DNA from 3 places in the Streptomyces sp. NPDC048001 genome. Region 2 is predicted to be linked to each of the others. Evidence: riboswitches for the same ligand, from Rfam matches in the RefSeq annotation. Region 2 holds a riboswitch; each other region holds the start of a gene.
The links. A riboswitch is a leader RNA that binds a small molecule or an ion and turns the genes downstream of it on or off. The one in region 2 is predicted to bind thiamine pyrophosphate.
Positions count from the first base shown of each region.

Region 1: linked by a shared signal. The riboswitch ahead of ACGF15_RS06200 (thiamine ABC transporter substrate binding subunit) and the one ahead of thiC (phosphomethylpyrimidine synthase ThiC) in region 2 are both predicted to bind thiamine pyrophosphate.
Region 3: linked by a shared signal. The riboswitch ahead of thiO (glycine oxidase ThiO) and the one ahead of thiC (phosphomethylpyrimidine synthase ThiC) in region 2 are both predicted to bind thiamine pyrophosphate.

Region 1 covers NZ_JBIDBN010000002.1:405,933-413,514, reverse strand. Annotated here, with positions in the region: gene ACGF15_RS06205 (ABC transporter permease) at 1-1,316, opposite strand, end outside; gene ACGF15_RS06200 (thiamine ABC transporter substrate binding subunit) at 1,292-2,386, opposite strand; TPP riboswitch at 2,380-2,485, opposite strand; gene rlmN (23S rRNA (adenine(2503)-C(2))-methyltransferase RlmN) at 2,589-3,695, opposite strand; gene ACGF15_RS06190 (GntR family transcriptional regulator) at 4,125-4,862, shown strand; gene ACGF15_RS06185 (protein kilB) at 5,260-5,688, shown strand; gene ACGF15_RS06180 (DUF6284 family protein) at 5,780-6,025, shown strand; gene ACGF15_RS06175 (DUF6303 family protein) at 6,022-6,324, shown strand; gene ACGF15_RS06170 (DUF2637 domain-containing protein) at 6,321-7,322, shown strand; gene ACGF15_RS06165 (hypothetical protein) at 7,319-7,582, shown strand, end outside.
Region 2 covers NZ_JBIDBN010000006.1:176,812-184,393, reverse strand. Annotated here, with positions in the region: gene ACGF15_RS13125 (DUF5326 family protein) at 1-88, shown strand, start outside; gene ACGF15_RS13120 (helix-turn-helix domain-containing protein) at 453-1,223, shown strand; gene ACGF15_RS13115 (SsgA family sporulation/cell division regulator) at 1,374-1,808, shown strand; gene ACGF15_RS13110 (YibE/F family protein) at 1,930-3,300, opposite strand; TPP riboswitch at 3,374-3,506, shown strand; gene thiC (phosphomethylpyrimidine synthase ThiC) at 3,499-5,289, shown strand; gene ACGF15_RS13100 (DUF805 domain-containing protein) at 5,696-6,049, shown strand; gene ACGF15_RS13095 (hypothetical protein) at 6,140-6,949, opposite strand; gene ACGF15_RS13090 (metallophosphoesterase) at 7,109-7,582, opposite strand, start outside.
Region 3 covers NZ_JBIDBN010000009.1:269,049-276,630, forward strand. Annotated here, with positions in the region: gene ACGF15_RS18860 (Rv2175c family DNA-binding protein) at 1-119, opposite strand, end outside; gene ACGF15_RS18865 (NAD(P)/FAD-dependent oxidoreductase) at 216-1,475, opposite strand; TPP riboswitch at 1,923-2,035, shown strand; gene thiO (glycine oxidase ThiO) at 2,033-3,193, shown strand; gene thiS (sulfur carrier protein ThiS) at 3,190-3,390, shown strand; gene ACGF15_RS18880 (thiazole synthase) at 3,396-4,196, shown strand; gene pknB (Stk1 family PASTA domain-containing Ser/Thr kinase) at 4,390-6,327, shown strand; gene ACGF15_RS18890 (deoxyribonuclease IV) at 6,351-7,187, shown strand; gene ACGF15_RS18895 (sulfite oxidase-like oxidoreductase) at 7,339-7,582, opposite strand, start outside.

The DNA.
Region 1 (7,582 bases), on a different contig from region 2:
AGCGGCACCAGGATCCAGGACGTGCGCAGGTCGAGCGGCGGCTCGTCGAGCGTGATCAGGAAGCCGAAGCCGACGGTGACCGCCGAGACCCCGAGCGGGAGCATCAGCAGCGCGTCGAAGCCGCGGACCAGCCGGCCCGCCCGGCGGGTGAGGGCGGCCGCCGCGAGACCGCCGACGGTGACCGAGACGGCCGTCGCCGCGAGCGCGTACCCCAGGGAGTTGCCCACGGCCTCGATCGGCGGGACGAGGAAGGACCCGCCCCGGGAGTCCACTTCGAACAGGGCCCGGTAGTAGTCGAGGCCGTAGCCGCGCGGGGTGTCCAGCGACCGCTCCACCAGGACGGCCGGCGGGGCGAGCAGCAGCGCGGCCACCGTGGCTCCGACGCCGCCCAGCAGCAGCCACTGCGCGGCGCCCCGCGGGCGGTGGGCGGTGTGCGCGGGGTCCACCAGGCGCAGCGCGGCCTCCCGGCGCCGGACGATCCGGGCGTGGACCGCGAGGACCGTGCCCACGGCGGCGAACTGCAGGAGGGTCAGGACGGCGGCGGTGGGCAGGTCGAGGAGGTCGGCGGTCTGCCGGTAGATCTCGACCTCCAGGGTGGTGAAGGTCGGCCCGCCGAGGATCTGGACCACGCCGAAGGAGGTGAAGGTGAACAGGAAGACCATCAGCGCGGCCGCCGCCAGGGAGGGCGCCAGGGCGGGCAGGGTGACGCTGCGCCAGGCGGCGAGGCGGCCCGCGCCGAGCATCCGCGCGGCCTCCTCCTGGCGCGGGTCCAGTTGCGCCCACAGGCCGCCGACCGTGCGGACGACCACCGCGTAGTTGAAGAAGACGTGCGCGAGCAGGATGGCCCAGACGGTCGTGTCCAGGCGCACCCCCCACAGGTCGTCCAGCAGGCCGCCGCGGCCCACCAGGGCGAGGAAGGCCGCGCCCACGACGACCGTCGGCAGGACGAAGGGCACCGTGACGACGGCCCGCAGCAGGCGCCTGCCGGGGAAGTCCAGCCGGGCGAGGACGTAGGCGCCGGGGAGGGCGAGGAGCAGGGTGAGGGCCGTGGAGGCGAGCGCCTGCCAGGTGGTGAACCACAGCACGCCCAGGATGTCCGGGCGGGTGGCGGTCCCGACGATGCGGCCCAGGTCCCAGCCGCCGCCGTGGTGCAGGCCGCGGGCGACGATGGCGGAGACCGGGTAGGCGAAGAAGACGGCGAAGAACGCGACCGGCACCGCCATCAGGGCGAACCGGACCGCCGTCCCGCGCGGCGCCGTCCCCCCGGGGGGCGCCGCGCGGGCGGAGTCGTCTACTTCAGGACGAGCGAGGACCACGCGCGGACCCACTGCTCCCGCTTGTCGGCGATGGTGGCGGGCGCGACGGTCGCGGGCTCCTCCACCACGACACCGTGCTCGGTGAAGAGCTCCGGCAGCTTCGCGTCCGCCACGACCGGGTGGACGAACATGTTCAGCGGCATGTCCTCCTGGAAGGCGGTGGAGACCAGGAAGTCGATCAGGGCCTTGCCGCCCTTCTCGTTCTTCGCGCCGTCGAGGAGGCCCGCGAACTCGATCTGGCGGAAGCAGGTCCCGGTCGCGACGCCGGTGGGCGCCTCCTCCGGCTGGGGCTCCGCGTACAGGACCTCGACGGGCGGGCTGGAGGCGTAGGAGACGACGAGCGGCCGCTCGGCCCCGGACTGCCTGCCGCCCGCCGAGCCGGAGAACTCCTCGTTGTACGCCTGCTCCCAGCCGTCGACCACCTTGACGCCGTTGGCCCGCAGCTTCTTCCAGTAGTCCTGCCAGCCGTCCTCGCCGAAGGCGCCGACGGTGCCGAGCAGGAAGCCCAGGCCGGGCGAGGAGGTGGCCGCGTTCTCCACGACCAGCATGTCCTTGTAGGCGGGCTCGGCGAGGTCGGCGAAGGTGCGGGGCGGCTCCAGCTTCCGCTCCGCGAAGAACTCCCTGTCGTAGTTCACGCAGATGTCGCCGGTGTCGACCGGGGTGACGCGCTTCTTCTCGCCGTCCAGCCGGAACTCGGCGGCGACCCGGTCGAGCCCCTTCGCCTCGTAGGGCGTGAAGAGGTCGTTGTCGAGCGCGCGGGAGAGGAGGGTGTTGTCGACGCCGAAGAAGACGTCGCCCTGGGGGGATCCCTTGGTCAGGATCTCCTTGTTGAGCGCGGTGCCCGCGTCGCCGCTCTTGAGGACCTTGACCGTGTAGCCGGTCTGCTCGGTGAACTCCTTCAGCACCTCTTCGGAGGCGGCGAAGGAATCGTGGGTGACCAGGGTGACGGTGGACCCGCCGCCGTCCTGGCCGCCGGAGCCGCCGGACTCCCCGCCGCAGGCCGCGAGGGCGGTGGCGCCGAGGGCGGTGGCGAGGGCCGTGCCGACGGCACGGCGAAGCTGGCTGTTCATGACGGTTGACTCCCTACGCCGGTATGACCCGGATCAGGTCCGAGGGTCTGCGGCCGTGCCGCACTCTCAGCGCTGTGGTGCGCTCCCCTGTCGGAAGGATGTGCTGTTCATTTGTGCGATCGCACGGGGCACAGTACCAGCCATGGCCCCGGAGCATTCCGGCCGTCCGGGCCGCGGCGGCAAAGGCCGCGGCCCGGGGCGGTCAGCGCTCCTGCGCCGCCAGCTGGCCGCAGGCCCCGTCGATCTCCTGGCCCCGGGTGTCCCGGACGGTGACCGGCACGCCGTGGGCGGCGATCGCCGCCACGAACGCCCGCTCGTCCTCGGGCCGCGAGGCCGTCCACTTGGAGCCGGGGGTCGGGTTGAGCGGGATCAGGTTCACATGGACGCGCCGTCCCTTGAGGAGGCGGCCGAGCAGGTCGCCGCGCCAGGCCTGGTCGTTGATGTCCCGGATGAGGGCGTACTCGATTGAGATGCGGCGGCCCGACTTCTCCGCGTACTCCCAGGCGGCGTCGAGCACCTCGCGGACCTTCCAGCGGGTGTTGACCGGGACGAGCGTGTCGCGCAGTTCGTCGTCGGGCGCGTGGAGGGAGACCGCGAGACGGCACTTGAAGCCCTCGTCGGCGAAGCGCAGCATGGCCGGGACCAGGCCGACGGTGGAGACCGTGATGCCGCGCTGCGACAGGCCGAGGCCGTCCGGCTCCGCGTCGGTCAGGCGCCGGATGGCGCCGACGACCCGCTTGTAGTTGGCGAGCGGCTCGCCCATGCCCATGAAGACGATGTTGGACAGCCGGGCCGGGCCGCCGGGGACCTCGCCGTCGCGCAGGGCGCGCATCCCGTCGACGATCTGGTGCACGATCTCCGCGGTCGACAGGTTGCGGTCCAGACCCGCCTGCCCGGTGGCGCAGAAGGGGCAGTTCATCCCGCAGCCCGCCTGCGAGGAGATGCACATGGTGACCCGGTCCGGGTAGCGCATCAGCACCGACTCCACCAGAGTGCCGTCGTGGAGCCGCCACAGGGTCTTGCGGGTGGTGTCGCTGTCGCAGGAGATGTGGCGCACGACCGACATCAGCTCGGGCAGCAGCTCACCGGCGAGCTTCTCGCGGGCGGCGGCGGGGATGTCCGTCCACTGCGCGGGGTCGTGGGCGTAGCGCGCGAAGTAGTGCTGGGACAGCTGCTTGGCGCGGAACGGCTTCTCGCCGACCGCGGCCACGGCCTCCTTGCGCTCGGCGGGCGTGAGGTCGGCGAGGTGCCGCGGCGGCTGCTTGGCTCCGCGGGGGGCGACGAAGGTCAGTTCTCCTGGCTTGGGCATGGTGCGTCCAGTGTCGCAGACGGAGTCGGCTGACCTTGGCGCCTCCGTCTGGGGAGCGGTGGTTGACGGTGGCCATCGGTGACCCATGGCGGCCCTCAGACGGCCCAGGGACGGCCCGGGCTCCATCCCCTACCGGCTCCCGAAGTCGGCTTCCACCTGCGCGCGACCAACCCACGAGCCCCCGGGAACGGCAGGGCGGGAGCACTCCCGGCCACTGTTCGGCGCCCACCCGGCGCAAGCCCGGGTGCGTGCAGCGGGCAGGCTCCTTCAAGGCCGGAGAAGGGCCCGCTGTCACCGGCCACGCGCACGACTTCCTACTGTGTGTCGACACTCATAGCGGTGGAGTCGGATCATGGCGCCCCTCCGATGGGGTATCCGGTCACCTGTGTGCCAAGCTGTAGATACCACCCTAGGGAAGTGAGGAGCTTGATGGCGGAGACTGCCCGGGAGATTGCCGACGGATTGCGGGAGCGCATTCGGTCCGGTGACCTTGCGCCCGGCGCCCGGCTTCCCGGCGAGCCTGCCCTCGTTAAGCAGCACGGGGTGGCCAAGGAGACAGCACGACGCGCACTCACGTTGCTGGTGTCCGAAGGGCTGGCCGTCCGGCGGAAAGGCAGCGGGACGTACGTCCGCGAGTTCCAGCCGATCCGACGGGTCGCGAATCGGCGCCTCGCTCAGGACGGATGGGGTACCGGACGCTCCATCTGGAGCACCGACGTCGGCGACCGGCCTATGAGCGTCACGGGGCTGCGGGTCTACGAGGCTCCGGCCCCCGATGACGTGGCGCGCATGCTCGGACTCGACGAGGGGACCGCGGTCATCGTCCGAGACCGCGTCTTCTCGGTCGAAGGCGAGCCTGTCCAGGCAGCGGTCTCGTACCTGCCGGCGGCCCTTGTCAGGGAGTCGGCGATCGCCCACGAGGACACCGGCCCCGGCGGCACGTACGCACGACTGGCCGAACTCGGCGCCAAGCCTGTTCGGTTCGTCGAGGAACTGCGCTCGCGCATGCCGAGCCAGGAGGAAACGGAGCGCCTCCGCCTGACCGAGGGGACTCCGGTGGTGGAGATCTACCGGACGGCCCTGACGGAGGACGGCACGCCGGTGGAGGTGAACCGGATGCTCCTCAACGCAGGCGTGTACGTCATGGAGTACCACATCACCGGCTGACCCACGTTCGCCACCGAGAAGGGCCCGCTCACGCGGGCCCTTTTTCGCGCCCTGTTGACCTCCCTAGGGAAGCATGCTTTAAATATCCCTAGGGATGTTCGCCGTTCCCGGGCCCCGGAAGGGGTCCATCCGGCGTGCGCTCATCTCCAGGGGCCCGGGACAGAGCGGGCCGAGGGTCCCGGATCCCTGGTCAACCGGAGGGCGAGACCGAAAGGTCACCGTCTCGCAGCCTGCAACGGGAGCACGCTCCCGAAGGCGAGACATGTACGAACGATCGCCGCAGCGTGATGGCTGCGGCCGGTTGCCTCCCCCGCCCGTCCAGGTTCCTTCGTGGGCTGTACGGGCGGGTTGGAGGGGAGCCGGATGGTCCGGAGCGGTTCGAGTGAGGGAGTTGTCTATGTGGGCGAGTGTGATCGCGGTGGTGGGGACCCTGCTCGGGTCGGTCACCGCTTATGTGCTTCAGCAGCGAGGGAGTGAGCGGGTCGCGTTGCGGCGTGAACGGCTTGCGGCCGTGACCGCGTTGACGGCCGCGCTGGCCGATCACCGGCGTGCGATGTGGGTGCGGGAGGACCTGCGCCTGGCGGGTGCGGATGCTGCGGCCTATGACGCGGCACGGGCGGAGAGCCACGCGACCCGGAGCGCGGTCACCGCACCGATGACCACGCTGGCCGTTCTCGCGCCTGACCTGGTCGACTCCGCAAGGGCGGCGGCCTCCACCGTCTACGCCCTGCGCGGCGCGAGGGACGTCGGCGCTCTGGCCGCTGCGCGGACGGCCGCGATCGATGCGTGCGACCGCTTCGTCGCCCATGCGGCCAAGCACGTCTGACCTGCACCAATACCCCAGACCCGCGCACCCCCGGAGTAGCCGCTCCGGGGGTGCTGTGCGGGTCGTTCACCTGCTAGGGAGACCACGACCCATGAGGAACATCGTTGCACTTCAGGCGGACGAGCGTGAGCCGTCGGCCGCCGAGCTGGATGCGATCGAGAGCGAGCTGCCGCTGATCCTGGCGGAGCTGGAGTTGCTGGACGCGCAGATCACGACCCTCGACCGCATCCCGACCATGCTGGATGCGCGGCGGTTGCGGCGGGCGCGGCGCCGGGTGCTGGCCGCTAGGCGGGCGCTGGCCGACCGCACCACTGGCACGGTCGGGGGTGCGGCATGAGCAGGTTGGAGGGGCCGCGGGAGTTCACGGCGCAGATGTCGGTGTGGGAGGGCCGCTGGCGGTTGTATGTCGTCGTGCTCGGTTCGGCGGAGCGGTGGCCGGAGTTCTCGTTCGGCCGGGGCCGGGTGGTGCCGAGTGTTCAGGAGCGTTCACGGGCGCTCGACCGGTTGGGTTACGTGCTCGCCGACGGGGCGCGGTGGGAGTGGTCGGAGGACAGCGAGATCCCGGATGACCCGGGCTCGCCGGTGCTGCTGATCGCCTCGGTGCGGGTGTGTTCACGGGCGGAGGCGGCCCTGTGAACGCGGCGCATGTCCGTTCAGCGGACCGGGCTTTGTCGGTGGGGACGTGGTTGATCGTGGGTGGGGCGATGCTGTTCTCCATCCTCACGGTCACCCCGTTGATGGCCGCGCACACGGCTGATGCGTGGGACTGGACCGCGCCGATCCTGCCGCTGGTGGTGGATGCGGCGGTGGTGATCGTGGTGAAGCTCGATGATGTGCTGGCCCGTCTCGGCGGGGAGGGCGGGCGCTGGCCGGTGGTGCTGCGGTGGATGACCGGCCTGATGACCCTGGCCCTGAACACCGCGGACTCCGCACTGAAGAAGGACCTGGTCGGGGTGGCGGTGCATGCGGTTGCGCCGCTGCTGCTGATCGTCACCGCGGAGACCGGTCTGGCCTACCGGCGCGCGATCGCCGCCGCCGTCGCCCGCCTGGAAGCCGAGGAGCGCGCCGAGCGCCAGGCCCGGGAGCAGGCGGCGGCCGAGCGGCACCGGGCGGCCGAGGTCCGGGCTCGGGAGGAGCGGGAGCACGCGGCGATGCTGGCGCGTGAACAGCGTGAACACGAGGCCCGCCTCGCCCGGGAGCAGACCGAACGCGAGGAAGCCGCCCGACGTGAGGAGCGCGAGCAGCACGAGGCGCGGGAGCGGGCGGAGCGGGAGGCGCGTGAACGCCGTGAACGGGAGCGTGAACAGCAGCAGCGTGAGCGTGAACGCCGTGAACGGGAGGCTGAACAGCGCCGCGAAGTCGAGCGTCTGGCGGCCGAGGAGACGGCCCGTCGGCAGCGCGAGGAGGCCGCCGAGCGGGAGGCCCGTGAACGCGCCGCGCTTCTCGCCGCGGGGCCGGTGAACACGAAGCTGCCCGAGGACCGTGCCCGCATGGTGGTCGCCGCTGCGTTCGCCGAGGGCCTGCCCATCCGGACGGCCGTCGAGCTGTGTGGCTGGTCGATCGGCTGGGTCACCGCCCGCTACCAGGAACAGCGCGACACCCACACCACCCCGCTGGAAGGAGCCTCCGCATGATCGCCCTCCTGCGCACCCGCACCCTGCACGCCTTACGCACCCGCACCACCCAGGCCGAGACGGAAGCCGCTGCGGCCCGGGCCGAGGCAGAGCAGCACCGGCAGGAAGCCTGCCTTGCTACCGATGCCGCGATCCGCGCCGAGACCACCGCCGAGCAGCTGCGCACCACCCTCACCCACACCACCGCGGAGGCCGCGCGGCTGGAAGGCGAACTGACCGCCCTGCGCGCCCAGTCACGGCTCGACACCGAGGACCGCCAG
Region 2 (7,582 bases):
GCTGCTGTTCGTGGCCCTGGTCGGCGTGCTCGTCTTCGTCGTCAGGAAGTTCACGGCGTCCTCGGGCTCCTCGCGGAGCGACTGGTGAGGAGCGGCGAGGGGCCGGTCGGGCCCCTCGCACGGAGCGGGCGGAGCGGCCCGCGCGGCGCCGGGTGACTGCCCCGGCGCTGCCGTATTAGCCCGCCCGGGGGAACGGAACGGCGTAAGCCCGTGCCGTCCCCCGGCTGCCGTTAGAGTGACAGCCCTCTGCCGCCCCCTCGGCCCATCTCCACAGGTGACGGCTCCGCCCCGAGCCCCTGCCGTCCCGTCCCGGGCAGGTGCCCGTGTCCCGGCCGGCCGGCCCGGAACGGCGGTCCCGGATCTGTGGTCCCCAGGACCGCGGGCTGCGGCGGCCGCGCGGGGGCGGCCCCCGCGGGCGGGCACGCAGCCCGTCACACGCCTGGGGGTGACCTATGGCCAGGGCTACGTCCGCTGCCGTCCCTACCCTGATCGGCTCGGTGCAGCGGGCCTTGAGGCTGCTGGAGGCGGCCGGGGCGCATCGCGACGGCGCGCCCGCCAAGCAGCTGGCGCGGGAGGCCGGCATCCCGCTGGCCACCGCCTACCACCTGCTGCGCACCCTCACGCACGAGGACTACCTGCGGCGGGACAAGGGCGTCTTCACCCTCGGCCCCGCGGTCGACCGGCTGGCCCTCGACCGCTCCCAGCAGAATCGTCGCGCCAGGCTCCAGGACTCCCTGACCCAGTGGCGGGACGCGATCGGCGTCGCCGTCTACTTCGCGGTGTACCGCGAGGGTGAGGTCGATGTCGTGGCGGTCTCCGACACGCCCTACGCCCCGGCCGTCCCCGAGTGGGCCGACTTCCGCGAGACCGCCCACGCCCATGCGATCGGGCAGTGCCTGCTCGGTCAGCTCGACACGGAGGCGCGGCGCGACCATCTCGACCGCCACCCGGTGCAGCAGGTCACGCCCTACTCCGTGCGCGACCGGGAGGCGCTGCTGGAGCGCATGGCCGCAAACGCCCGCCCGGGAACCGTGGTCGAGCGTCAGGAGTACGCGCTCGGAACCGTCTGCGCCGCTATTCCCGTCACCGTGGGTGACATGATCGGGACGATGGCGCTTTCTCTCCCCCTGGAGCAAGAGGCCCGTCTCCGTCCCGCAGTTGAACAGTTGCGGAGGGGAGTGAGGGAGCTCATGGAGTCTCTTGCGTTCTCTATCAGTATCTGAAATATCACTCCTTGTGATCTGCTAGCGGTTCCAGCACGATGGCGTCAAGAGGAACCGGGGGATCGTTCCCGGCCAACTCTTCTTCGTCGGTATGCCAGAACGCCGGTACGTCAGCACGGTTCAATCAGCTCCATCTCTGCGAGGTATGTGATGCGCGAGTCGGTTCAGGCCGAGGTCCTGATGAGCTTCCTGGTCTCCGAGGAGCTCTCCTTCCGGATCCCGGTGGAGCTGCGCTACGAGACAGGCGATCCGTACGCGGTGCGGATGACCTTCCACCTCCCCGGCGATGCTCCCGTGACCTGGGCCTTCGGGAGGGAGCTGCTGCTCGACGGGATCAACGCGCCCAGCGGGGACGGCGATGTGCACATCGCGCCGACCGGCCACGAGCCCCTGTCGGACGTGCACATCCGTCTGCGGGTCGGGGACGACTCGGCTCTCTTCCGGGCGGGGGCCCCGCCGCTCGTCGCCTTCCTGGACCGCACGGACAAGCTGGTTCCGCTCGGACAGGAGCTCGCGCTCGGTGACTTCGAGCTGAGCCTGGAGGAGGCACTGGGGCGCATCCTGGCCGAGGAGAACGCGGGCTGAGGGCGGCAGGGCCGGGAACCGGGCCGGCGGAAGCCCCGGCCGAGGTCCGGGCGGTGGAGGCGCCCGGCCCGGGCACCCCCGGCCGGCATGCTCCGTCACCGGCCGGCCGCCGCCCGGTCGGCTACCGCTTCCTGCGCCGTCCGCGACCGCCGGTCCGCCCTGCCCCCGCCGCGGCGGGCTTCCCCTCGGCGCCGGGCCGGTCCGCGGAGACCACCAGGGCGGCGAGCGCCGTGGTGACGGGTACGGAGGCGACCAGCCCGATCGAGCCGACCAGGGTCCGCACGATCTCCTGCGCCACGAGTTCGCTGTTGGCGACCGTGCCCACACTGGACTGGGCGATGCTGAACAGCAGGAGCAGCGGCAGTGCCGCGCCCGCGTAGGCGAGCACCAGGGTGTTGACGACGGAGGCGATGTGGTCGCGGCCGATCCGGATGGCCGCGCGGTACAGGGCGCGCGGCCCCATCCCCGGGTCCGCGTGGTGCAGTTCCCAGACCGCGGAGGTCTGCGTCACGGTGACGTCGTCGAGCACGCCCAGCGAGCCGATGATGACCCCGGCCAGCAGAAGGCCGCTCATGTCCAGCTCCGGGTAGAGGCCCTTGATCAGACCGGTGTTGTCGTCGGTGTTGCCGCTGAGGCTGGCCCAGCCGATGAACAGCGAGCCGAGCAGCCCGATGAGGAGCAGCGAGATCAGGGTGCCGAGCACCGCCACCGAGGTGCGGGCCGTGACGCCGTGGCACAGGTACAGCGCCATCAGCATGATCGCGCTGGAGCCCACCACGGCCACGACCAGCGGGTTCGACCCCTGCAGGATCGCCGGGAGGATGAACAGCGTCAGCACGGCGAAGGACACGGCCAGGGCGATCAGCGCCATGAGGCCGCGCATCCGCCCGACCAGCACCACCGCCAGGGCGAAGATGCCGGCCAGGACGGCGATCGGCACCTTGCGGTTCACATCGGTGACCGAGTACTGGAGGTCCCTGGGGGCGTCCGGGGCGTAGGCCACCACGACCCCCTGGCCCTCCCTCAGCTGCCGCGGGGCGTCGGGCTGGACGATCTCGACGAACCGCCGCCCCTTCTCCGGGCCGGTGGTCACCTCCACGGTCGCCCGGGCGCAGTCGCCCTGCCGGCGGTTCACCGCCTCCCGTCCCTCCGGGGTGGAGGTGTCGCCGGTCGGCGGCACCTGGGCCGCGTTGACCTCCTCGCAGGACACTCTCTCGAGTGCGACGACGGTGCCCTGCTCGGTCTGGCGGTCGAAGCCCACCCCGGTGCGCTCGTGGCCGGGGGCCCCACCGGGCCAGAGCACGGCCAGGCCCACCAGCACGGCCGTGGCGAAGGGGATGAGCACCGCGGCGATGACCCTGCGGAGGTGCCGGGACACCGGTTCGGCGGGGCCGTGCGCGTGGGAGTGGACATGCCCGGAGGCCGCGACATCGCCGGGGGCGGCTCCGTGGCCGTGGGAGTGCGGTTCGGGAGTCTGCTGCGAGGAGGTCACCGACAGATCATCGCAAGAACGCGAGGGGCCCACTGTTCAGCACGCCCGGCGGGACGCTAGCGTGGTGGCACGTTTTTGCACACGCGGGAGCTCGGAGCACCGGGCTGAGAGGGCGTTGACCTCCGTATATCCGTACGGGACAGCTGCGCCGACCGCCGAACCTGTTACCGGGTAATGCCGGCGTAGGGAGTAGGTCACATGACCACATCGGACGCACACACGCCTGCCTCCGACCAGAGCGGCGAGGCCGGGAGGTCCATCGGCTGGCACAAGGGGTACGTCGAGGGGTCGCGCCCCGACATCCGGGTGCCGGTGCGCAGGGTGCACCTCACCAACGGCCGTGACGTGACGCTGTACGACACCTCCGGTCCGTACACCGACCCCGGGGTCGACACCGACGTGCGCCGCGGGCTGCCGGCCCTCCGGGAGAACTGGATCGTCGCGCGCGGGGACACCGAGGAGTACGCCGGCCGGCCCGTCCGCCCCGAGGACGACGGCGTCAAGCACACCGCGCCGCGCGGGGGACTGCGCAACCTCGACGCCGTGTTCCCGGGACGCCCGCGCCAGCCGCGCCGCGGTCGCGAGGGCCGGGCGGTCACCCAACTCGCCTACGCCCGGCGGGGTGAGATCACCCCGGAGATGGAGTACGTGGCCCTCCGGGAGAACGTCTCCCCCGAGGTCGTGCGCGAGGAGATCGCGGCGGGGCGGGCCGTGCTGCCCGCCAACGTCAACCACCCCGAGATCGAGCCGATGATCATCGGCAAGCGGTTCCTGGTGAAGGTCAACGCCAACATCGGCAACTCCGCCGTCACCTCCTCCATCGAGGAGGAGGTGGAGAAGATGACCTGGGCGACGCGCTGGGGCGCCGACACGGTCATGGACCTCTCCACCGGCCGCAACATCCACACCACCCGCGAGTGGGTGCTGCGCAACTCCCCGGTGCCGATCGGCACGGTGCCGCTCTACCAGGCGCTGGAGAAGGTGGACGGCAAGGCCGAGGAGCTCACCTGGGAGATCTACAAGGACACGGTCGTCGAGCAGGCCGAGCAGGGCGTGGACTACATGACCGTCCACGCCGGTGTGCTGCTGCGCTATGTGCCGCTCACCGCCCGGCGCAAGACGGGCATCGTCTCGCGCGGCGGCTCGATCATGGCCGCGTGGTGCCTCGCGCACCACCGGGAGTCCTTCCTGTACGAGAACTTCGAGGAGCTCTGCGAGATCCTCGCCTCCTACGACGTCACCTACTCCCTCGGCGACGGCCTCCGCCCCGGTTCGATCGCGGACGCCAACGACGAGGCGCAGTTCGCCGAGTTGAGGACGCTCGGGGAGCTGAACACGATCGCCAAGCGGCACAACGTGCAGACCATGATCGAGGGCCCCGGCCATGTGCCGATGCACAAGATCAAGGAGAACATCGACCTCCAGCAGGAGATCTGCGAGGAGGCGCCGTTCTACACGCTCGGCCCGCTCACCACGGACGTCGCCCCGGCCTACGACCACATCACCTCGGGGATCGGCGCCGCGATGATCGCCTGGTGGGGCACGGCGATGCTCTGCTACGTCACGCCCAAGGAGCACCTCGGCCTGCCCGACCGCGACGACGTGAAGACCGGCGTCATCACGTACAAGATCGCGGCGCATGCGGCGGACCTGGCCAAGGGGCATCCCGGTGCGCAGGAGTGGGACGACGCGCTGTCCGACGCGCGGTTCGAGTTCCGCTGGGAGGACCAGTTCAACCTGGCGCTCGACCCGGACACGGCCCGCGAGTACCACGACGAGACGCTGCCCGCGGAGCCGGCGAAGACGGCGCACTTCTGCTCCATGTGCGGTCCGAAGTTCTGCTCGATGAAGATCAGCAGAAGCATCACGGAGCAGTTCGGCGGCGACGATCCGCTGGTCGGCGACGACGAGGCCCGTGCGGGGATGCTGGCCAAGTCGGCCGAGTTCGCGGCCCAGGGCAACCGGCTGTACCTGCCGATCGCCGACTGAGGCCCCGAGGCCGCGATGTCCCCCGGCAGGCGCCGGGGGACATCGTCGTATGCGGGGGTTCCGCGACGGACAGGCTCCCGTGCGGGTCCGCCGCCGTCGCCGCGCACGGGGCCGCCGGAACCGGACCGGGCGGTGGGGCCGCTCGCCCTTCGCTCCGGCGCACGGCTGCCCCCGTGGAGGTGCGAGGGGAGCGGGCTGTCCCCAGGTCCTGGGTCCCCCGCGGGCCTCGCGGGCCGGGGGGCGCCGCCCGCGGGGCGGGCGGCGCTCGGACACGGTTGGGACGCAGGTCGGTGACGTTTCGGCCGTGACCGGTCCGCGCCTTGCCCGGCGACCACCCCATGGATAAGTTTCAGCCGCTTGTCTGAAATTCGATCTGCCCTGACATGGGCATGGGGAGGGGACCGCAGTGAACTGGTACCTGGCAGTACTGAAGAACTACGTGGGATTCAGCGGCCGTGCGCGCCGTACGGAATTCTGGATGTACACGCTCTTCAACTCCCTCGCGACGCTCGTGCTGTACGTCGCGGGCATGGCGATCGACACGATGGTCCCGTACTTCCTCTACTCCGTCGCGACCTTCCTGCCGTCCCTCGCCGTGGCCTTCCGGCGGCTGCACGACACCGGCCGCCCCGCGTGGTGGCTCCTGCTGGGCTTCGTCCCGTTCGTCGGCGGCATCATCCTGATCGTCTTCCTGGCCTCCGAGGGCCAGGAGGAGGCGAACCGGTACGGCGCCAACCCCAAGGCCGTGCCCGCCGCCTGATCTCCACGGCGGCCCGAGTGCGCCGCCCCGTCCCCGTTCGCCGCACTCCCCGGCTCGCCCACCGGCGCCCGGGGGCGGCGGACGGGCCGGTCATTCCGGGCGGTGTTCCGGGCCGCCGAACTCGGGCCCGGAGAAGTCGGGGCTGGAGAACGTCGGCCGCCGCCCGCCGGTCCGGCCCTCCGAGGGGCTGGTGAAGTCCGGCCCGCTGTAGCCGACCTTGGGTATGCGGCCCACCCGCGGCGGCGGGTCCAGCCGGGCCCGGGGGGCGGTGTCGTCGAGGGCCGCCCTGAGGAAGGGCAGCATCCCCCGCTCCAGCAGTGCCGCACCCCAGGCGTCCTTGGCGCTGCGCACCTCGTCCGGCAGCGCGTCGAAGGGTCTGCCGTCGGCGACATGGCTGGCGTCGTTGCGCAGGGCCGTCAGCAGCAGGGCCACCGCCGCGGCCAGGATCGCGGCGGCGGTCAGGGCGGCGAAGGCCCAGCCGGTGGAGACCAGGGCGCCGGCCAGGGACGGCGGCGGGCTGAGCACCTTCAGCAGATAGCCGACGGCCAGCAGGATCACCGCGGCCGTGCCCGCGAGCATCGGCGCCAGGACGGTGACCACCGCGGCCAGTCCCGCTCCCGTCCGGGTGGTCTCCCCCGCACCGGACGGGAGGACCGTGCCGGCCGCCGCGGCGCGTACCTCGGCACGGACCCGCACGTAGTGCTCGTACTCGACGGCAGCGGCGGCGGTGATCAGGGCCGTCGCGTCCAGTGCGGTGGCGCGCAACTGCTCGGTCGTCAGTCCGGCGCCCGCGATGGCGGGATCCCGTCCCTCGCGTGCGGTGCGCAGTGCTGCGTCGAGGATCCGCTCGTAGTCGGTGCGGTCCTCGGCCAGCAGGTGCGGAGCGCTTCTCATGTGCATCCCCCGAAGCTCCGTAGGGCCGGATCGCACGTGGTGGCCGGGCGGTCGGGCGGAAACGGAGGAGAGCCTGCTACGGATACGCCGATGGTAGAGCGGTCACGGCACACGGTGACAGAGGGTTTCCGTAATTCGCCGGATGCCCGAGAGACGGGTGGTCGGTCAGCGAGCGAGCGGCAGCTGCTGGACAAGCAGCTTTCCGGCCATGGTCACGCCGCCGTCCATGGCGATGGCCAGGTCGTCGGCGTAGACGTGGGGGCCCTCGACCCGTGGACGCTCGCCCTCCCCGCCGTCCTCGGTGCCGACCTCGCCCAGGAGGTAGGGGATGGGGCTGTGCCCGTGGACCACGCGCTGCCCGCCGTAGGCGTCGAGCAGCTCGCGCACGGCCATCGGGCCGGCCTCGTCGCGGAAGGCGAAGCGCTTGGTGAACTTGCGGAAGAGGTCCCAGCACTGGTCGGGGTCGTTGCGGGTGAGGACCTCGTGCACGGCGTCGTTGACGTCCGCGATGGTGGAGCCGTACTCCAGGTACGCGGTCGTGTCGGAGTGCAGCAGCAGGTGGCCGTCCTCCTCGACGACGGCGTCGAGCCGGGCCATCCACTGGAGGTGCACCTCCTCCAGGCGGTCCATGTCCTGCTT
Region 3 (7,582 bases), on a different contig from region 2:
TGGCCCTCCTTGACCAGCTGCCGCACCCGGGTCACCTCGACATCGAGCATTTCCGCGATGTCCGGCAGGTGGAGCCAGGCGGGGACGAGGGCGTCGGTCTTAGCGTCAATCTCGGTCACGGGGACAAGCCTGCCATCCGCGGCGGGCAGCCGGTAGCCGACGCCTGCGCGAGGGCTCGGGGATCCGCCGTCCGGCCGCGCCTGCGGGGACGGCCGTCACAGGACGGCGGACTTCAGCGGGACGGCGGGATCGGCGGCGCGGACCGGGTCCGGCCGGGCACCCGCGGCGATCAGCCTGCGCCCCTGGGCCACGTCGCGCGGCCGGTCCACGGCCAGCACGGCGACGAGCACGCCCTCCCGCAGCCAGAGCGCGGTCCACGCGCTGTCCGCCCACGGGTCGCCGCGCCACAGCAGGGTGTCGGCCGCCGGGTGGTGGCCGGCGTACTGCACGAAGCGGCCGAACTGCTCGGACCAGAAGTACGGCACGGGGTCGTAGGGCTCCGCCCCTCCCCCGGTGATCGCCGCGGCCACGGTGCGCGGGCCCTGGAGGGCGTTGTCCCAGTGGTGGACCAGCAGCCGCCTGCCGTACCGGGCGGACGGGTAGGAGGCGCAGTCCCCCACCGCGTAGACGTCGGGCGCGGAGGTGCGCAGACCCGCGTCGGCCAGGACCGCGCCGTCGGGGCCGAGGGCGATGCCGCTGCCGGCCAGGGCGGCGGTGGCCGGCCGGGCCCCGATCCCCACGACCACCGCGTCCGCGGCGATCCGGCGCCCGGCCCCGTCCTCCGCGCCGCTCCCGGCGAGCGTGACGGCTCCCGGTTCCACCGCGGCGACCCGTTCACCGGTGAGCAGCCGTACCCCCGCCTCGGCGTACCAGCGGGCCATGGGCGCGGCGGCCTCGGCCGGCAGCGAGCCGGCCAGCGGACGGTCGGCGGCCTCCACCACGGTGACGGCGCAGCCCGCCGCCCGGGCCGCGGTGGCGAACTCCGCCCCGATCCAGCCGGCCCCGACGACCACGATCGCGTGCCGGCGTGCGAGGACGGGCCGCAGCCGCTCGGCGTCGTCCAGGGTCCGCAGCAGGTGCACCCCGGGCACGCCCTCCGTACCGGGCAGGGCCACGGGAACGGCGCCGGTGGCGAGGACGAGGGTGTCGTAGGCCACCGGACCGGCCTCGGTGTCCACCTCGTGGTCCTCGGGGCGCACCCCGGTGACCTCGCAGCCGAGGCGCAGCTCGACGCCGAGGGCGTCGAAGTCGATGTCGAAGGCCGAGCCCTCCGCGGTGCCCAGCAGGACCGCCTTGGACAGCGGCGGCCGGTCGTAGGGCTGGTGGGGTTCGGCGCCGATCAGGGTGACGGCCCCGGTGAAGCCGGCCTCGCGCAGGGCGACCGCGGTCTGCACCCCCGCCATGCCCGCGCCCGCGACGACGACCCGCCGCGCGTCCCGTACCCCGTTACCTCCGCCGTGCGTCTGCTCGCTCACCCGGCCACCCTAAGGGCAGCACCCGGCCCGGACGCCGGCGCCGACGGGGCGTCCGGGCGCCGGCTCCTCGACGGCGCCGGTGCCGCGGCCCTCGCGGGACTCCCGCGCCCGCGTCTCGTCTAGGCGCACGCGGCCGGGCGGGAGTTGGGACACCCACGGGCGCGGCGGCCCGCGGCGGTGGTGCCGTCCGTCCCGGGCCGGACACGGCGGACGTCGAGCGCGTCGCCCGTCCGGGTGCCGACCGGCCGGCCGTGCACCGGCTCCCCCACCCGGCCCGGACACGCCCCCGCCGCCGGTGGAGGCGAACCGGGTGCGCGCGCCGACCCGGCCCGGCGCGAGGATGCGCCCGGCGGGCGATCCGGCCGTCGGTGCCCGCTCCCGCCCCGCCCGCCGGGGCCCGGCGGCTGCCTTACCCCGCCCGAGGCCCTGGGTTTAGGGTGGCCACCGTAAGGCACACGCGGGAGCCCGGACGCACCGGGCTGAGAGGGAGGCTGGCCGGCCTCCGACCGTACGAACCTGATCCGGGTCATGCCGGCGAAGGGAGGGGCTGGACGCCCATGTCTCGTACACCGACCGCGCCCGACGTCCTCGTCATCGGGGGCGGCGTCATCGGACTGGTCACCGCCTGGCGGGCGGCGCAGCGCGGGATGCGCGTCACCCTCGCCGACCCCGACCCGGGCGGCGGGGCCGCCCGGGTGGCGGCCGGGATGCTGGCCGCGGTGACCGAACTCCACTACGGGGAGCAGGCACTGCTCGCGCTGAACCTCGACTCCGCCCGCCGCTACCCGGCGTTCGCGGCGGAACTCGAGGAGGCGAGCGGCACGCCCACGGGCTACCGCCGCTGCGGCACGCTCGCCGTGGCCCTCGACGCGGACGACCGCGCGCACCTCAGGGAGCTGCACGACCTCCAGATGCGCTCGGGCCTGGACTCCGCCTGGCTGAGCGGCCGCGAGTGCCGGAGGCTGGAGCCGATGCTGGCGCCCGGAGTCCGCGGCGGGCTGCGTGTCGACGGCGACCACCAGGTCGACCCGCGCCTGCTCGCCTCGGCGCTGCTGACGGCCTGCCGGCGCGGCGGGGTCGAGTTCCGCCGCGAGTGGGCGCGTGAACTGACCGTCTCGGGCGACCGGGCGGCGGGGGCGCTCCTCGCCGACGGCAGCCGCGTCTCCGCGGACCAGGTGGTGCTGGCGGGCGGCAGTCTCAGCGGGCGGCTCGCGGGCGTGCCGCGGGACGTGCTGCCGCCGGTCCGGCCCGTCAAGGGCCAGGTGCTGCGGCTGACCGTGCCGCCGGCCTTCGGGCCCTTCCTCTCCCGGACCGTGCGCGCGGTGGTCCGGGGCAGCCAGGTCTACCTGGTGCCGCGGGAGTCCGGCGAACTGGTCGTCGGGGCGACCAGCGAGGAACTGGGCTGGGACACCACGGTCACCGCGGGCGGCGTCTACGAACTGCTGCGCGACGCCCATGAACTGGTGCCGGGCATCACCGAACTCCCCCTGGTGGAGACCCGGGCCGGGCTGCGCCCCGGCTCCCCCGACAACGCCCCGCTGCTCGGGCGCACCGCGCTGCCCGGGCTGCTGCTGGCCACCGGGCACTACCGCAACGGCGTGCTGCTGACCCCGGTGACCGGCGAGGTGCTGGCCGAGGTGCTGGCGGGCGGCGAACCCCCCGCGACCGCACGCCCGTTCAGCCCCCGCCGCTTCTCACGACAGGAAGTCCCCGCATGAACGTCTCCGTCAACGGCACCCGCCGCGACCTCGCCCCCGGCACCACCCTGGAGGCGGTGGTCGGCTCCCTGAGCACGGCTCCGACCGGGGTGGCCGCCGCGGTGAACGAGACGGTCGTGCCGCGCGGGCGGTGGACCGCGACCCTGCTGTCCGACGGCGACCGCGTCGAGGTCCTCACCGCCGTGCAGGGAGGGTGAGCGCCGTGGCCGACGACCGTCTCGTCATCGGGGGCACCTCCTTCGCCTCCCGCCTGATCATGGGCACCGGCGGTGCGCCGAGCCTGGAGGTGCTGGAGCGCTCGCTGGCCGCCAGCGGCACCGAGCTGACCACCGTCGCGATGCGGCGGCTGGACCCGACCGTGCAGGGCTCCGTCCTCTCCGTGCTGGCGCGGCTCGGCATCCGGGTGCTGCCGAACACCGCCGGGTGCTACACGGCGGGTGAGGCGGTGCTCACGGCCCGGCTCGCCCGCGAGGCGCTCGGCACGGACTGGATCAAACTGGAGGTCGTCGCGGACGAGCGCACCCTGCTGCCGGACGGCGGGGAGCTGCTGGAGGCCGCGGAGACGCTGGTCGACGACGGGTTCACCGTCCTGCCGTACACCAACGACGACCCCGTCCTGGCGCGGCGGCTCCAGGAGGCGGGCTGCGCGGCGGTCATGCCGCTCGGCTCGCCGATCGGCTCCGGGCTGGGCATCCGCAACCCGCACAACTTCCGGCTGATCGTGGAGCAGGCGAGGGTGCCGGTGATCCTGGACGCGGGGGCGGGTACGGCCTCGGACGCGGCGCTGGCGATGGAGCTGGGCTGCGACGCGGTGATGCTGGCCTCGGCGGTCACCCGGGCGCAGGAGCCGGTGCTGATGGCCGAGGCCATGCGGCACGCGGTGGAGGCGGGGCGGCTGGCACGGCGGGCGGGGCGCATCCCGCGCCGCCACTTCGCCGAGGCGTCCTCCCCCGTCGAGGGGCGGGCCGACCTGGCGCACGACCCGGAGCGCCCGGCCTTCTGAAGCCCGCGCGCGCTCCGCAGGCCGCCGGGCGCGGACCGCGGCCGCGCGGGCCCGGCGGGCGCCCCCGCCGGGCCCGACGGGGCCCGGAACGCGGGCGCCGCCGGGCGCGGGGCGGCGCGGCGTGCGTCACAACCGCGCTGCAAGCCCGTACCGGAGCGCCGGGGGCCCGGTGCGCGGCTCGTAGACTCTCCCCGTGGACACGACCCTCCAGGACCCCCTCGTCGGGCAGCTGCTCGACGGCCGCTACCGCATCGAGGCGCGCATCGCCGTCGGCGGCATGGCCACGGTCTACCGGGCCGTCGACACCCGGCTCGACCGGGTGCTCGCGCTCAAGGTGATGCACCCGGAGCTGGCGGCCGACGCGACCTTCGTCGAGCGCTTCATCCGCGAGGCCAAGTCCGTCGCGCGCCTGGCGCACCCCAATGTGGTCGGTGCGTTCGACCAGGGCGCGGAGGGCGCGTACGTCTACCTGGCCATGGAGTACGTCGAGGGCTGCACCCTGCGGGACGTGCTGCGCGAGCGGGGGGCGCTGTCGCCGCGGGCCGCGCTGGACATCCTGGAGCCGGTGCTCGCCGCGCTCGGCGCCGCGCACCGGGCGGGCTTCGTGCACCGCGACATGAAGCCGGAGAACGTCCTGATAGGGGACGACGGCCGGGTCAAGGTCGCCGACTTCGGCCTGGTGCGCGCCGTGGACACCGTGACCAACACCTCGGGGGCGCTGCTGGGCACCGTCTCCTATCTGGCCCCCGAGCAGATCGAGTACGGCACCGCCGATCCCCGGGCCGACGTCTACGCCTGCGGTGTGGTGCTCTACGAGATGCTCACCGGCGGCAAGCCGCACGGCGGCGAGACCCCGGCCCAGGTGCTGTACCGGCACCTGAACGAGGACGTCCCGCCGCCCTCGGCCGCCGTGCCGGGCCTGGCCCCGGCCCTGGACGACCTGGTGGCGGGCGCCACCGCACGCACCCCCGAGGTGCGCCCGCAGGACGCCGTGGCGCTGCTCGCCGCGGTGCGCTCGGCCCGCGGCTCCCTGGACGAGGCGCAGCTGGACGCGGTGCCGCCCGGGGCGGCCGCGCTCGGCGCGGGGGAAGGGGACGCGGAGCGCACGGACGTCCTGCCGCGCACCGTCGCCCGCCGGGCGGCGCCGGAGGCGGAGGTGCACCGCACGGCCCGGCTGGCCGCGCCGGTGCCCGGGCCCCCCGGGTCCGGGCCGGGCGGCCGCGGGGGCCTGCGGGGGCGCTTGCCGCGACGCCCGGCGCTCACCCTGGTGGCCGTGGTCCTCGCGGTCCTGGGCCTCGGCGCCGGCGTGTGGTACATCAACTCGGGCCAGTTCACCCGGGTGCCGGCGCTGATCGGCACCACGGAGGCGCAGGCCCGTGAGCGGCTGGACGCCGCGGGACTGGACGTCCGGGGGGTGAGCCGCGAGTTCAGCGAGTCCGTGCCGCGGGGCTCGGTGCTCCGCAGCGACCCGGGCACCAACGAGCGGGTCCGCGGCAACGGTTCCGTGACGCTGGTCGTCTCGCGCGGTCCGCGGATCGTGAAGGTCCCCGACCTGGCGGGGCGGCCGCTGGAGCAGGCGCAGGAGGCGCTGCGGGAGGCGGGGCTCGCCCCGGGCGTGGTGACGAGGGAGTTCGACGAGACCGTGCAGCAGGGGTCGGTGATCCGCACGGATCCGGAGGCGGGCAGCAGCCGCAGCCCGGACAGCGCGGTGTCGCTGGTCGTGAGCCGGGGCGCGCCCGTCGACGTCCCGGACGTCACCGGCGAGTCGGCGGCCGCGGCGCGGCAGGCGCTGGAGGGCGCCGGGCTGGGCGTGGAGCTCGCCCCCGGGCGGGTGAACTCGCCGCATCCCGCCGGCAGCGTGGCCCGCCAGTCCGCCGCCGAGGGGACCCGGCTCGCCGCCGGCGACACGGTGACGCTGACCCTGTCGAAGGGGCCCCGGATGGTGCCGGTGCCGGATGTGGTCGGCACCCCGGTGGAGGAGGCGAAGGCCCGGCTGGAGGCGGCCGGGTTCGCGGTGGAGGTCCGCAAGACCTTCCCCTTCCTCGGCGACGAGGTCGCGAGCCAGTCCGTCGCGGGCGGCGAGGAGGCGCCCGAGGGCAGCACGATCACCCTCCGGGTCGAGGGGCTGTAGAGGACGTGCCGAGGCGCAACCCTGTGGGCAGCCATGTCCCCGTGGCCGGCGGACTGGCCACGACCGGCCTGGCCTACGCCCGTGAGCTGGGCGCGGAGGCCGTGCAGGTCTTCGTGGCCAATCCCCGCGGCTGGGCCACGCCCGCGGGCAGCCCGGCGCAGGACGAGAAGTTCCGGGCCGCCTGCGCGGCAGAGGACCTGTCGGCCTGGGTGCACGCCCCGTACCTGATCAACTTCGGCTCGCACACCGAGGCGACCGTGGAGCACTCGGTGCACTCGCTGCGGCACTCCCTGCGCCGGGCCGGGGAGATCGGGGCGCTCGGCGTGGTGGTGCACACCGGTTCGGCGACCGGCGGCCGCGCGCGGGCGACCGCGCTGGCGCAGGTGCGGGAGCGGATGCTGCCGCTGCTGGACGAGCTGACCGGCCGGGAGGACCCCTGGCTGCTGCTGGAGTCCACGGCCGGCCAGGGATCCTCGCTCTGCTCCCGGATGGAGGACCTGGCCGCGTACGTGGAGGCGCTGGACGCCCATCCCCGGCTGGGCTTCTGCCTGGACACCTGCCATGTCCACGCGGCGGGCCACGACCTGGCCTCTCCCGGGGGCGCCGGGCGGCTGCTGGACGAGCTGGTGGCGGCGGTGGGGCCGGGGCGGCTGCGGCTGGTCCATGCCAACGACTCCCGGGCGGGGGCCGGGGAGCGCCGCGACCGCCACGCCAACATCGGGGACGGGACGATCGGGGCGGAGGCCTTCCGGGAACTGCTGGCCCACCCCGCCACCGAGGGCGTCCCCTTCGTGATCGAGACACCGGGCGGGACGGCCGGCCACCGGGCGGACGTGGAGCTGCTGAAGCGCCTGCGCTGACGGCGCACGGGCCCGGATGCGGGTGCGGGTGCCGGCGCGGGCGGTGGCCCCGCACACACGACCGGGGTGCGTGCTCGGACAACGTGGCCGTGTCGTGCGCCCGGTGGCGCCCGGACGCACGACCGGGGTGCGTGCCGCGGCCCGGCGGGGGTCAGAGTTCGGGGCCGTCCCCGGGCTCCTCCTGGTAGGAGTAGCGCTGCTCCCTCCAGGGGTCGCCGAGGTTGTGGTAGCCGCGCTCCTCCCAGAAGCCGCGCCGGTCGGCGGTCATGTACTCGATGCCCCGGACCCATTTGGGGCCCTTCCAGGCGTAGAGCTGCGGTACGACCAGGCGCAGCGGGAAGCCGTGCTCGGCGGTGAGCAGTTCGCCGTCCTTGTGGGTGGCCAGCAGCGTCCGC